DNA from 4 places in the Streptomyces sp. 3-6 genome. Region 2 is predicted to be linked to each of the others. Evidence: riboswitches for the same ligand, from Rfam matches in the RefSeq annotation. Region 2 holds a riboswitch; each other region holds the start of a gene.

Region 1 (2,189 bases), on a different contig from region 2:
AGGGTGACGCCCCGTCGGCATCCGCCGGCACCCCCGCGGAGGGCACCGGCCGCCACCGTGGCGCGCCCGCCCCGGAAGAGGTCTCCGGAGGCGGTGCGGGCGCCCCGGAGGGCGGCTACGTCGCGCACGACGCCGGTGCCGCGCGCGGGGTGATGGGCGGGACGCCGGGCGTGAGTGCCGTCGGGGGCCTCTGGTCCGCCTCCGAGTCGTCCACCCCCGCCGTCCCGGCGCAGCCGTCCGCCACGCCCGAGGCGTCCCTGTCGGCGCAGGGCAGCCCGCTCTCCTCCTGGAACCAGTGACGAGCCGCTCTCCCCTCCGGGGCGGCTGACGGGTCTCCTTGCTCCCCGGGAGCCGTGGGGAACCCGCCCTGGACCCCGTGGGGAACCCGCCCTGGACCCCGTGGCGAACCCGCCCTGGACCCGTGGCGAACCCGCCCGGATTCCGAGGTGACCCGCCCGGAACCGGCGGCGAACCCGCTCCGTCCCGGGAGCGGATGACGAGCCCTCTCTCGTCCTGCCGCCAGCAGGGTCCCGAAATAGCCCACTTGGGTGGAACGCCCCCGGTCAGAAGCTTCCGGCCGGGGGCGTTCCGGGCGAAAGGGGTGGGTGAACAACCCGCCGGACGGCGACAGTTGACGTCATGTTTCGTGCTGAATGTCCGGTTTAAAGTTTGTGAGACATAGGTCTCAGAAGCCGTGATCGTCTTTGAAATTCCGCCGAACGCGTGTCTACGGTCATGACCGCTCGCCATCGCGGGCCCCGGCTGCCGCCACGCCGAATCCTGCCAGTGGCAGCCCGGGAACAGTCGTCGCACCAGTGCGCCGTAGGCAGGAGCGGGGGACCCAAGGTAGGTGCCGGATCCGGTGGTTGAACGCCGGGTGCGGCTTGGGGTGAAGCCGCGTCCCGTGAGGGGCGTGGCCGGGCAACTCAACCGGCCCGAACCCGACAGCTCACCTCGTAGGCGTCGGTGAGGGGATCCAACCATGCTGTTTTCCGGCAAGGGCAAGCACCGTCGTCCGTCCAAGGCCACTCGCGCCATCGCCGTCGTCGGCGTGACCGGCGCCGCCGTCGCCGCCCCGCTGATGGCGGCCGGCAACGCCTCCGCCGCCACCGCCGCCGAGTGGGACGCCGTCGCCCAGTGCGAGTCCGGCGGCAACTGGTCCATCAACACCGGCAACGGCTACTACGGCGGTCTGCAGTTCTCCGCCTCCACCTGGGCCGGCTACGGCGGCACGAAGTACGCCTCCACCGCCGACCAGGCCACCAAGGCCCAGCAGATCGAGATCGCCGAGAAGGTCCTCGCGGGCCAGGGCAAGGGTGCCTGGCCGGTCTGCGGCAAGGGCCTGTCCGGCGCCGCGTACACCGGCGGCGGCTCCACCCAGAACCAGGGCGGCGGATCGCAGCAGAGCGCCCCGAAGCAGGACACCGGCTCCACCGCCGAGCGCTCCACCGAGCAGCAGAAGCCGTCCCGCTCCGCCGAGCGTCCGGCGCAGAAGAAGACCGTCACCACCCCGACCGGCAAGAAGGTCAAGAAGGGCGACGGCGAGTACAAGGTCGTCAAGGGTGACACTCTCAGCTCCATCGCCGAGGAGCACGACGTCAAGGGCGGCTGGGCCAAGCTGTTCGAGCTGAACGACGACGTCGTCCAGGACGCCGACCTCATCTACCCGGGCCAGCAGCTGCACCTGAAGTAAGGAGCAGCCCCAGGGCCGCGTGTCTCCCGGCCCGGCCTCCCCCGGCTCCCCGCCCCGGTGCGTGATCCCCCGTACGCACCGGGGCGGGGCCATGTCCGGGCCTCTTGCCGGACGCCTTCCCGGGCCGTTCGCCGAACTCCTCCGAGCTCCCCCGGGGAACCTCCGAGCCGGCCACTTTCCGGTCACGGTCTCCAGGGCCGTCTTTGTTCCGTGAAGAAACAATCTAAGCTCTGCTCTGTCCCCCGCGGCACTCCGAGGCACGAGCCACGGATGTCCAGGGGATGGGCGACCGGATGGCCGATCGCCCGGAGCCGGTTAGGCTCGGTCTCGCAGAGCCACCGAGGCCCTGCCCACTCGCGTCACATCCACGAAGGAGATGCTCGTGCCGTCCATCGACGTCGTCGTAGCCCGGGAAATCCTGGACTCCCGAGGCAACCCCACGGTCGAGGTCGAGGTCGGCCTCGACGACGGCAGCACGGGTCGTGCCGCCGTTCCC
Region 2 (2,189 bases):
CCGGCTCCTACCAGGGCGGGCGGCTGCGGCTGCTGGAGACCCGGCAGATCGGTGACGTCGTCCTGGCGCGCTACGCGCCCACCGCGCCCGGAACCGGCGAACTCCCCCACGCCGCCGACCTCCACTGGCTCGCCGTCGCCTGCGACCTGGCGTCCCGGTGCACGCCCTCGGACACGGCGTTCAGCGTGGGGGCGGTCGTGGTCGCGGCCGACGGGACGGAGCTGGCACGCGGTCACTCCCGGGAGGGCGGGGACCCGTTGGTCCACGCGGAGGAGGCGGCGCTCGCCAAGGTCGACCCCACCGACCCGCGGCTCGCCACCGCCACGGTGTACTCCAGCCTGGAGCCCTGTGCCCGCCGCGCCTCCCGGCCCGCGTCCTGCGCCCGGCTCCTGCTGGACGCGGGGGTGCGACGGGTGGTCACGGCCTGGCGCGAGCCCGGCACCTTCGTCCAGGACGCCGACGGCAGCGGTCTGCTGAGGGCCGGCGGTGCCACGGTGGTCGTCGTGCCGGAGCTGGAGGAACGCGCCAAGGCGCCGAACGCGCACCTGATCGGCCGCTGACCCTCGGGGAGGGCCCGGGGGAGCGGTGGAGAGGGAGCAGGCGAAGGGGAGGGGTGAGCAGGGAGGGGCCGGAGAAAGGGGTGTGCGGAGCGTTCCGCGCATGCCGTACACTGGTGTCATACCGACGCGGGGTGGAGCAGCTCGGTAGCTCGCTGGGCTCATAACCCAGAGGTCGCAGGTTCAAATCCTGTCCCCGCTACTGAAGGCCGAGGGCCGGAACCCACAGGGTTCCGGCCCTCGGTGCGTTGTGCCGCCGTGCGTTGTCCCGCTGTGCGCGCGCCGGCGTGCGTCGGCTCCGACCGCTCTGCCGCCCGCGGCTCCCCCCTCATGCGCACCGCGTGGGTTCTCCTCTCACGCTCACCCTCTGTGGTCACCGCGCGTGTCCGGGCGGCCCTCCCCCGGTAACAATTGACGTACCGTCAGAAAGTCACGCGTCCGTCGACGGGGAGTCAACTCGCCCGATTTGGCCTGCTCGTGGCCGGTAAGTCCGTAGGGAATTCGTTAACGATCAAGAGGAACCGCTTGGAATCCGGCCCCGGGGTCTATTAACGTTCGATAACGCAGCGCGGTCGTCCCAGCCGTCACACGAGTCGGCTCCGTGCGCACGCGCCGAATCCCGCAAGGGAACCGGGGAACCACCACCTTGGGGTGAATCGCGTGGATGCCCCCGTGGAGACACGGGCGGTATACGCGCGTAGGAGACCTTCCTGCTCCGAACCCGTCAGCTAACCCGGTAGGCGGAGAAGGAAGGAAAGGAGTACGCCCACGTGGCGTCGAACCGGTCTGTCCCCGAGGCCCCCCTCATCCCGAGCCAGCGCGACGGCGACACCTTCGTCTACGGCGGTGCCCGTCCCGACGAGGGCCCCTTCGAGGAGTGGAACCCCACCGCGGAGTCCATCCGCCCGGTGCGCGGCCGGCATCGCGTCAGCAAGCAGCGCGGCGGAGGTCTCGCCCGCAGCTCCACCGTCCTGGGCGTCGGCGTCATAGCCGCCGTCGGCGCCGGTGGCATGGCCAGCGCCCAGACCGGCAAGCCGCCGGTCTCGATCTCCATGCCCGATCTCCCCAACGTGGGTTCCCTCATCTCCGACGAGGAAACACCCGAGGGTTCCGCCACCCCGCTCAGCAGCATCGGCACCGCGGGCGCCGACTCCGAGCAGGGCGCCGGCGAGGCGCTGCGCAGCCGGATCATGGCGCAGGTCGAGCAGCAGCAGGACCAGGCCGAGAGCAAGGCCGCCGCCGCTGCCGCCGCTGCCGCCGAGAAGGAGGCCGCCGAGGCCGCCGCCAAGGCCGAGAAGGAGGCCGAGGCCAAGGCCGCGGTCGCCAAGAAGAAGGCCGAGGAGGAGGCGGCGAAGAAGGCGGAGGCCGAGCGCCTCGCCAAGCTGGCCACCCAGTACGCGCTGCCGACCTCCTCGTACACGCTCACCTCGACCTTCGGTCAGGCCGGGGCCTACTGGTCCTCCGGCCAGCACACCGGCCTGGACTTCGCCGCCCCCAGCGGGACGCTGATCAAGGCGGTCCACACCGGCACGATCACCTCCGCCGGCTGGGACGGCTCCTACGGCTACAAGACGGTGCTGACCCTCGACGACGGCACCGAGATCTGGTACGCCCACCAGTCCTCCATCAGCG
Region 3 (2,189 bases), on a different contig from region 2:
GCGCGGCCCACCATCCGGGGGAGCAGACCCCACAGCCCGACGCAGACCAGAAACGTTCCGGCACCGGCGGCGATCCCGCCCGCCCGGTGGGTGGTCACGTCCACCACCAGCATCACGGCACCGCTGAAGGCGAAGACGAGGACCACCAGGCCGCAGGTCGCCAGCCGTGAGGAGACCTGCACGATCAGCGGCTTGGCGCCCTGCTGGAACAGCGAACGGTGCAGCGCCGCCGGAGCCGTGAACAGCGCGGCGGCCAGGACGGCCAGCAGCAGGGTGGTGACGTAGGTGGCGCGCTGCACCGTGTCGAGCGAGGTGAACCGCGAGGTGAAGGCGAGCGACAGCAGGAAGGCGAACAGGATCTGCACGCCCGTCTGGGTCACCCGCAGTTCCTGGAGGAGCTCGACGAAGTTGCGGTCGGCGCGCTGCAGCGGGGTCTCGCCGCGCGCCGTGCACGGGGGATGCTCGGCCATCCCGAACGCGTAACCCGCATCGGCCGTCTCATGCCGGTCCGGGCCCTGCGACCGCGCGGCGCGGCGGGGGCGGCGGCTCTCCCGATGCCGCCGCCCCCACGCGTCACTTCACCCGGCCGTACCAGACACTGCCGGTCCAGATCTTCTGCAGACGCACCACGTCCCCGGTCTTCGGGGCGTGCCAGAGCTTGCCCTTACCGGCGTAGATGCCCACGTGGTAGACGTTGCGGCCCGAGTGGAAGAACACCAGGTCGCCCGCCTTGCGGTTCTTGGCGGAGATGTGACGCGTCTTGTTGTACTGCTGGGCGGCGGTGCGCGGGAGCTTCTTGCCGGCCTTCTTGAACGCGTACTGGGTCAGCCCCGAGCAGTCGAACCGGTTCGGGCCGGTGGCTCCCCACCGGTAGGGCGCGCCCTTCTTGGCGGCGGCCACCTTCAGGGCCTTGGTGCCGTGACTTGCGGCGGCGGCCTCCGTGGCGGCGCCCGGGACCGCGATCGAGCCGCCCACGGCGGCGAGGGTGAGGGCCGAGGCCGTGCCGGCCCGGACCATGAAGGACGGGACACGATTGAGCGCAGACATGCGCAACCCTTCGTCAGCCGCCTGTGAAGGATGACCTGTCGGATTCGGGCTGGCGAAGTTGCCCGGCCGCACGCGTGCGGCTTCACCCCAAGGACTGCTCGGACCTGACGGCCCGGCAACCCGTCGTGCTGGGTCCTCCACTCCTGCCGATCCACTCCGTGTCGACCGGTCATCCGGGCGGCGGCAGGACTCGGCGTCCGCCCGGATCGCCCCGCCGCGGCGGCGGGGTCTTGTCGTCAGTCAGGGATCTTGGCTCATGCCGTGCCCGATTTCCCAACGGAACCTAGGGTTTGTGTTGTTACTCACCACTCACCCGTTCGGGTGGACACCTGTGCGTTCGAGGGTGCGTCACCGGCCTGGAGGAGTCCCGGACCAGCGGCGGAACGACTCATTCCGGCCACGGTCCGCGCGTGGTGCGCAAGCCGGACGGGCCGGAAACCGGTGGTGCGTCTACGCCGCTTGGGGGTACACCGTTCGGTCCGTTTCAACTCCGGCCCCGACGTGCCGCCGAGCCGCCGCGCCCCGGAGCGGCGCGGCGGACCCGGCCTCGCGTCAACTCCCGGAAACCGGCGGCAGGGTGACGCGTCCGGTGCGCCGCTCGCCGTCCAGCACCCTCAGGGCCCGGGCGAGGGTGGCGGCGTGCAGGTCGCTCTCGCCCCGACGGTGCATCAGGGCGAGCGCGTCGCGCAGGGCGGCGGCCGCGCCCACCAGCGCCTGGGCGGCCCGCAGCGCGCCGTAGGTGTCACCGTCGCGGGCCGGGTTGATCCGGCCGACCAGGTCGACGGTCTGCAGGTAACGGTCGATCAGCTCCGCCTCGGCCCGGGTGAGGGCCGGCAGCGGCGGCAGGTCGGGAAGCAGCACGGACGGCTCACCTCGCACCGGACGACGTGGCCCGCGTGCCCCGACGTTCCGGCACGACGCCGTCCGCCAGGCCGTACTCCACCGCCGCCGCGGCGTCGAGGGCGAGGTCGCGCTCGAGGTCCGCCCGCACCTGTTCCGCGCTCCGGCCCGTGTGCCGGACCAGCATCTCCTCGGTGCGCGCCCGGACCCGCTCCAGTTCGGCCGCGTGCACGGCCAGGTCGTCCGGACGGCCCTCCACGGGCTCCGGGAGCGACGGCTGACGCAGCACCAGCCGCGCTCCC
Region 4 (2,189 bases), on a different contig from region 2:
CCGCGGACACCCTCGCGTTCGGTGACATGCCCAACGACATCCCCATGTTCGACTGGGCGGCCCGCGGGGTCGCGATGGCCAACGCCCACCCGGAGCTGAAGGCGGTGGCGGACGAGGTCACCACGACGAACGAGGACGACGGCGTGGCCGTCGTCCTCGAGCGACTGTTCGGCCGGGGCGCGGTGCCGCACGTGCCCCAACACGTGCCGCACCTGTCCGCCCCGGGCGTCCCGTCCCCGCCCGCCGCGGGGAGGGTGGTGGCTCAGTACGCCCCGAAGACGTTGTCGATGGAGCCGTAGCGGTCGGCCGCGTAGTTGCAGGCGGCCGTGATGTTGGCGACCGGGTCGTACGGGTCGTAGACGGTGCCGGGCACGTGGTAGGCGGCGAAGGTCGGGTCGATGACCTGGAGCAGGCCCTTGGACGGGGTGCCCTTGGCCGCGTTGGAGTCCCACAGGTTGATGGCCTGCGGGTTGCCCGAGGACTCGCGGATGATGTTGCGGTGGATGCCCTCGTAGGAGCCGGGGATGCCGTGCTGGGCCATGACGGACAGCGACTCGCGGATCCAGCCGTCGAGGTTGTCCGGGTACACCGTCGCCGCGGTGGCGGCGGCCGGGGCGGCGGGGGTGGCCGCGGAGGCGCTGGAGGCGCCGAGCAGCGGGAGGGCGGCCACGGCGACGCCGGTGCCGGCCACGGCGAGGGTGCGGGCGAGACGGCGACCGCCGAGGCGGCGGAGCTGACCGGATGCAGGCATGTCTGTGTTCCTCTCCTACGCCTGCGAGGTGAGCTGTCGGGTTCGGACGGGAGAGTGTCCGGCCGTGCCCCTGCGGGCACGGCTTCACCCCGAGCCGTTCCGGCGCGTGGCCGTCCCGGCGACTTACCTGGGTCCCCCGCTCCTGCCGTGCGTGAGTGAGTTCGTCGATGGGTGGTGCGGGCGGCGGCAGGATTCGGCGTCCGCCCGGCGGCCCGGAACGTATGCGAGAGCACACGCCGGGAACAAGTGCGGCCGTCACGGTAAACGCTGCTTGATCTTGACATGGGCGGTTTGCTCCACTTGATCCTTTGCGGTCGCCACGGCTCAACTCGCCACGGGGCAACGGGGAACCGGCGGCCCGCGCCCGTCGTCCCTCTGCCGGGTGGCGCGTGACCGACCTCACGGGCCGAGGGGTGCCGGAGCATTTCACGCCAAGGGGAATTCGCTTGGTAATTGCGGCAAATCGGGCGTCGGGGCGGGCAGGATGGTGCGCATGTCGAGGTGTGGTCCGGAGTGCGCTGCGATGCACCCCGGAAAGTCGGAAAATGTTCCTTGTTGTCGTCCGATCGAAAACGGGCCGGTCCTGATCGTCTCCTGCCCCGCCCGTAGCCCCGGGCCCTGGCGGTGATCGAAACATGACCGGATACGCTGACTTGAGTGATGGCAGCGACCTATCGACAAACCGTGTAAACGCCAGTGGACACCAGCAGACAGGAGACCCCTCGTGACCGTCGTCGGGCCGTTCGGGCTGAGCGTGCGGGACCAGGCTCTGGAAGCCGATGTCCAGGCCGGTATGACGGCTGTCGAGGAAGGGCTGCTCGAGGCCACCAAGAGTGAGGTCCCCTTCATCACGGAGGCCGCCCAGCACCTGGTACGGGCCGGCGGAAAGCGGTTCCGGCCGCTGCTCGTGATGCTCTCCGCCCAGTTCGGCGACCCCTACGCGCCCGGCATCGTGCCGTCGGCCGTGGTGGTGGAGCTGACCCACCTGGCCACGCTGTACCACGACGACGTGATGGACGAGGCCGCCGTGCGGCGCGGGGTGCCCAGCGCCAACACCCGCTGGGGCAACTCGGTCGCCGTCCTCACCGGCGACTTCCTCTTCGCCCGGGCCTCGCAGATCCTGGCCGACCTCGGCCCCGAGGCCGTCCGCGTGCAGGCCGTGGCGTTCGAGCGGCTCGTCACCGGGCAGATCCTGGAGACCGCGGGCCCGCAGGACGGCCGGGACCCCGTGGAGCACTACCTGGACGTGCTCGGCGGCAAGACCGGCTCCCTGGTCGCGGTCTCCTGCCGGTTCGGCGCCATGATGTCCGGCGCCGACGAGACGTTCGTGGACGTGCTCACCCAGTACGGCGAACGCCTCGGCGTCGCGTTCCAGCTCGCCGACGACGTCCTGGACATCGCCTCCGACTCCCACGAGTCGGGCAAGACCCCCGGCACG

The links. A riboswitch is a leader RNA that binds a small molecule or an ion and turns the genes downstream of it on or off. The one in region 2 is predicted to bind cyclic di-AMP.
Region 1: it holds a riboswitch for cyclic di-AMP, as region 2 does, so the genes downstream of both, AC02VZ_RS07240 (transglycosylase family protein) here and AC02VZ_RS24545 (M23 family metallopeptidase) in region 2, are expected to answer to the same signal.
Region 3: it holds a riboswitch for cyclic di-AMP, as region 2 does, so the genes downstream of both, AC02VZ_RS09465 (C40 family peptidase) here and AC02VZ_RS24545 (M23 family metallopeptidase) in region 2, are expected to answer to the same signal.
Region 4: it holds a riboswitch for cyclic di-AMP, as region 2 does, so the genes downstream of both, AC02VZ_RS22685 (transglycosylase SLT domain-containing protein) here and AC02VZ_RS24545 (M23 family metallopeptidase) in region 2, are expected to answer to the same signal.

What each region holds. Positions count from the first base shown of each region.
Region 1 covers NZ_JBWHZP010000003.1:265,493-267,681, forward strand. Annotated here, with positions in the region: gene AC02VZ_RS07235 (transglycosylase family protein) at 1-299, shown strand, start outside; cyclic di-AMP (ydaO/yuaA leader) riboswitch at 809-978, shown strand; gene AC02VZ_RS07240 (transglycosylase family protein) at 983-1,693, shown strand; gene eno (phosphopyruvate hydratase) at 2,076-2,189, shown strand, end outside.
Region 2 covers NZ_JBWHZP010000028.1:18,633-20,821, reverse strand. Annotated here, with positions in the region: gene AC02VZ_RS24555 (dihydrofolate reductase family protein) at 1-560, shown strand, start outside; tRNA gene AC02VZ_RS24550 (tRNA-Met) at 686-759, shown strand; cyclic di-AMP (ydaO/yuaA leader) riboswitch at 1,158-1,315, shown strand; gene AC02VZ_RS24545 (M23 family metallopeptidase) at 1,328-2,189, shown strand, end outside.
Region 3 covers NZ_JBWHZP010000005.1:127,783-129,971, forward strand. Annotated here, with positions in the region: gene AC02VZ_RS09460 (DUF6328 family protein) at 1-470, opposite strand, end outside; gene AC02VZ_RS09465 (C40 family peptidase) at 574-1,047, opposite strand; cyclic di-AMP (ydaO/yuaA leader) riboswitch at 1,051-1,218, opposite strand; gene AC02VZ_RS09470 (hypothetical protein) at 1,600-1,908, opposite strand; gene AC02VZ_RS09475 (ATP-dependent Clp protease proteolytic subunit) at 1,916-2,189, opposite strand, start outside.
Region 4 covers NZ_JBWHZP010000021.1:17,029-19,217, reverse strand. Annotated here, with positions in the region: gene AC02VZ_RS22690 (HAD family hydrolase) at 1-299, shown strand, start outside; gene AC02VZ_RS22685 (transglycosylase SLT domain-containing protein) at 263-751, opposite strand; cyclic di-AMP (ydaO/yuaA leader) riboswitch at 755-919, opposite strand; gene AC02VZ_RS22680 (polyprenyl synthetase family protein) at 1,476-2,189, shown strand, end outside.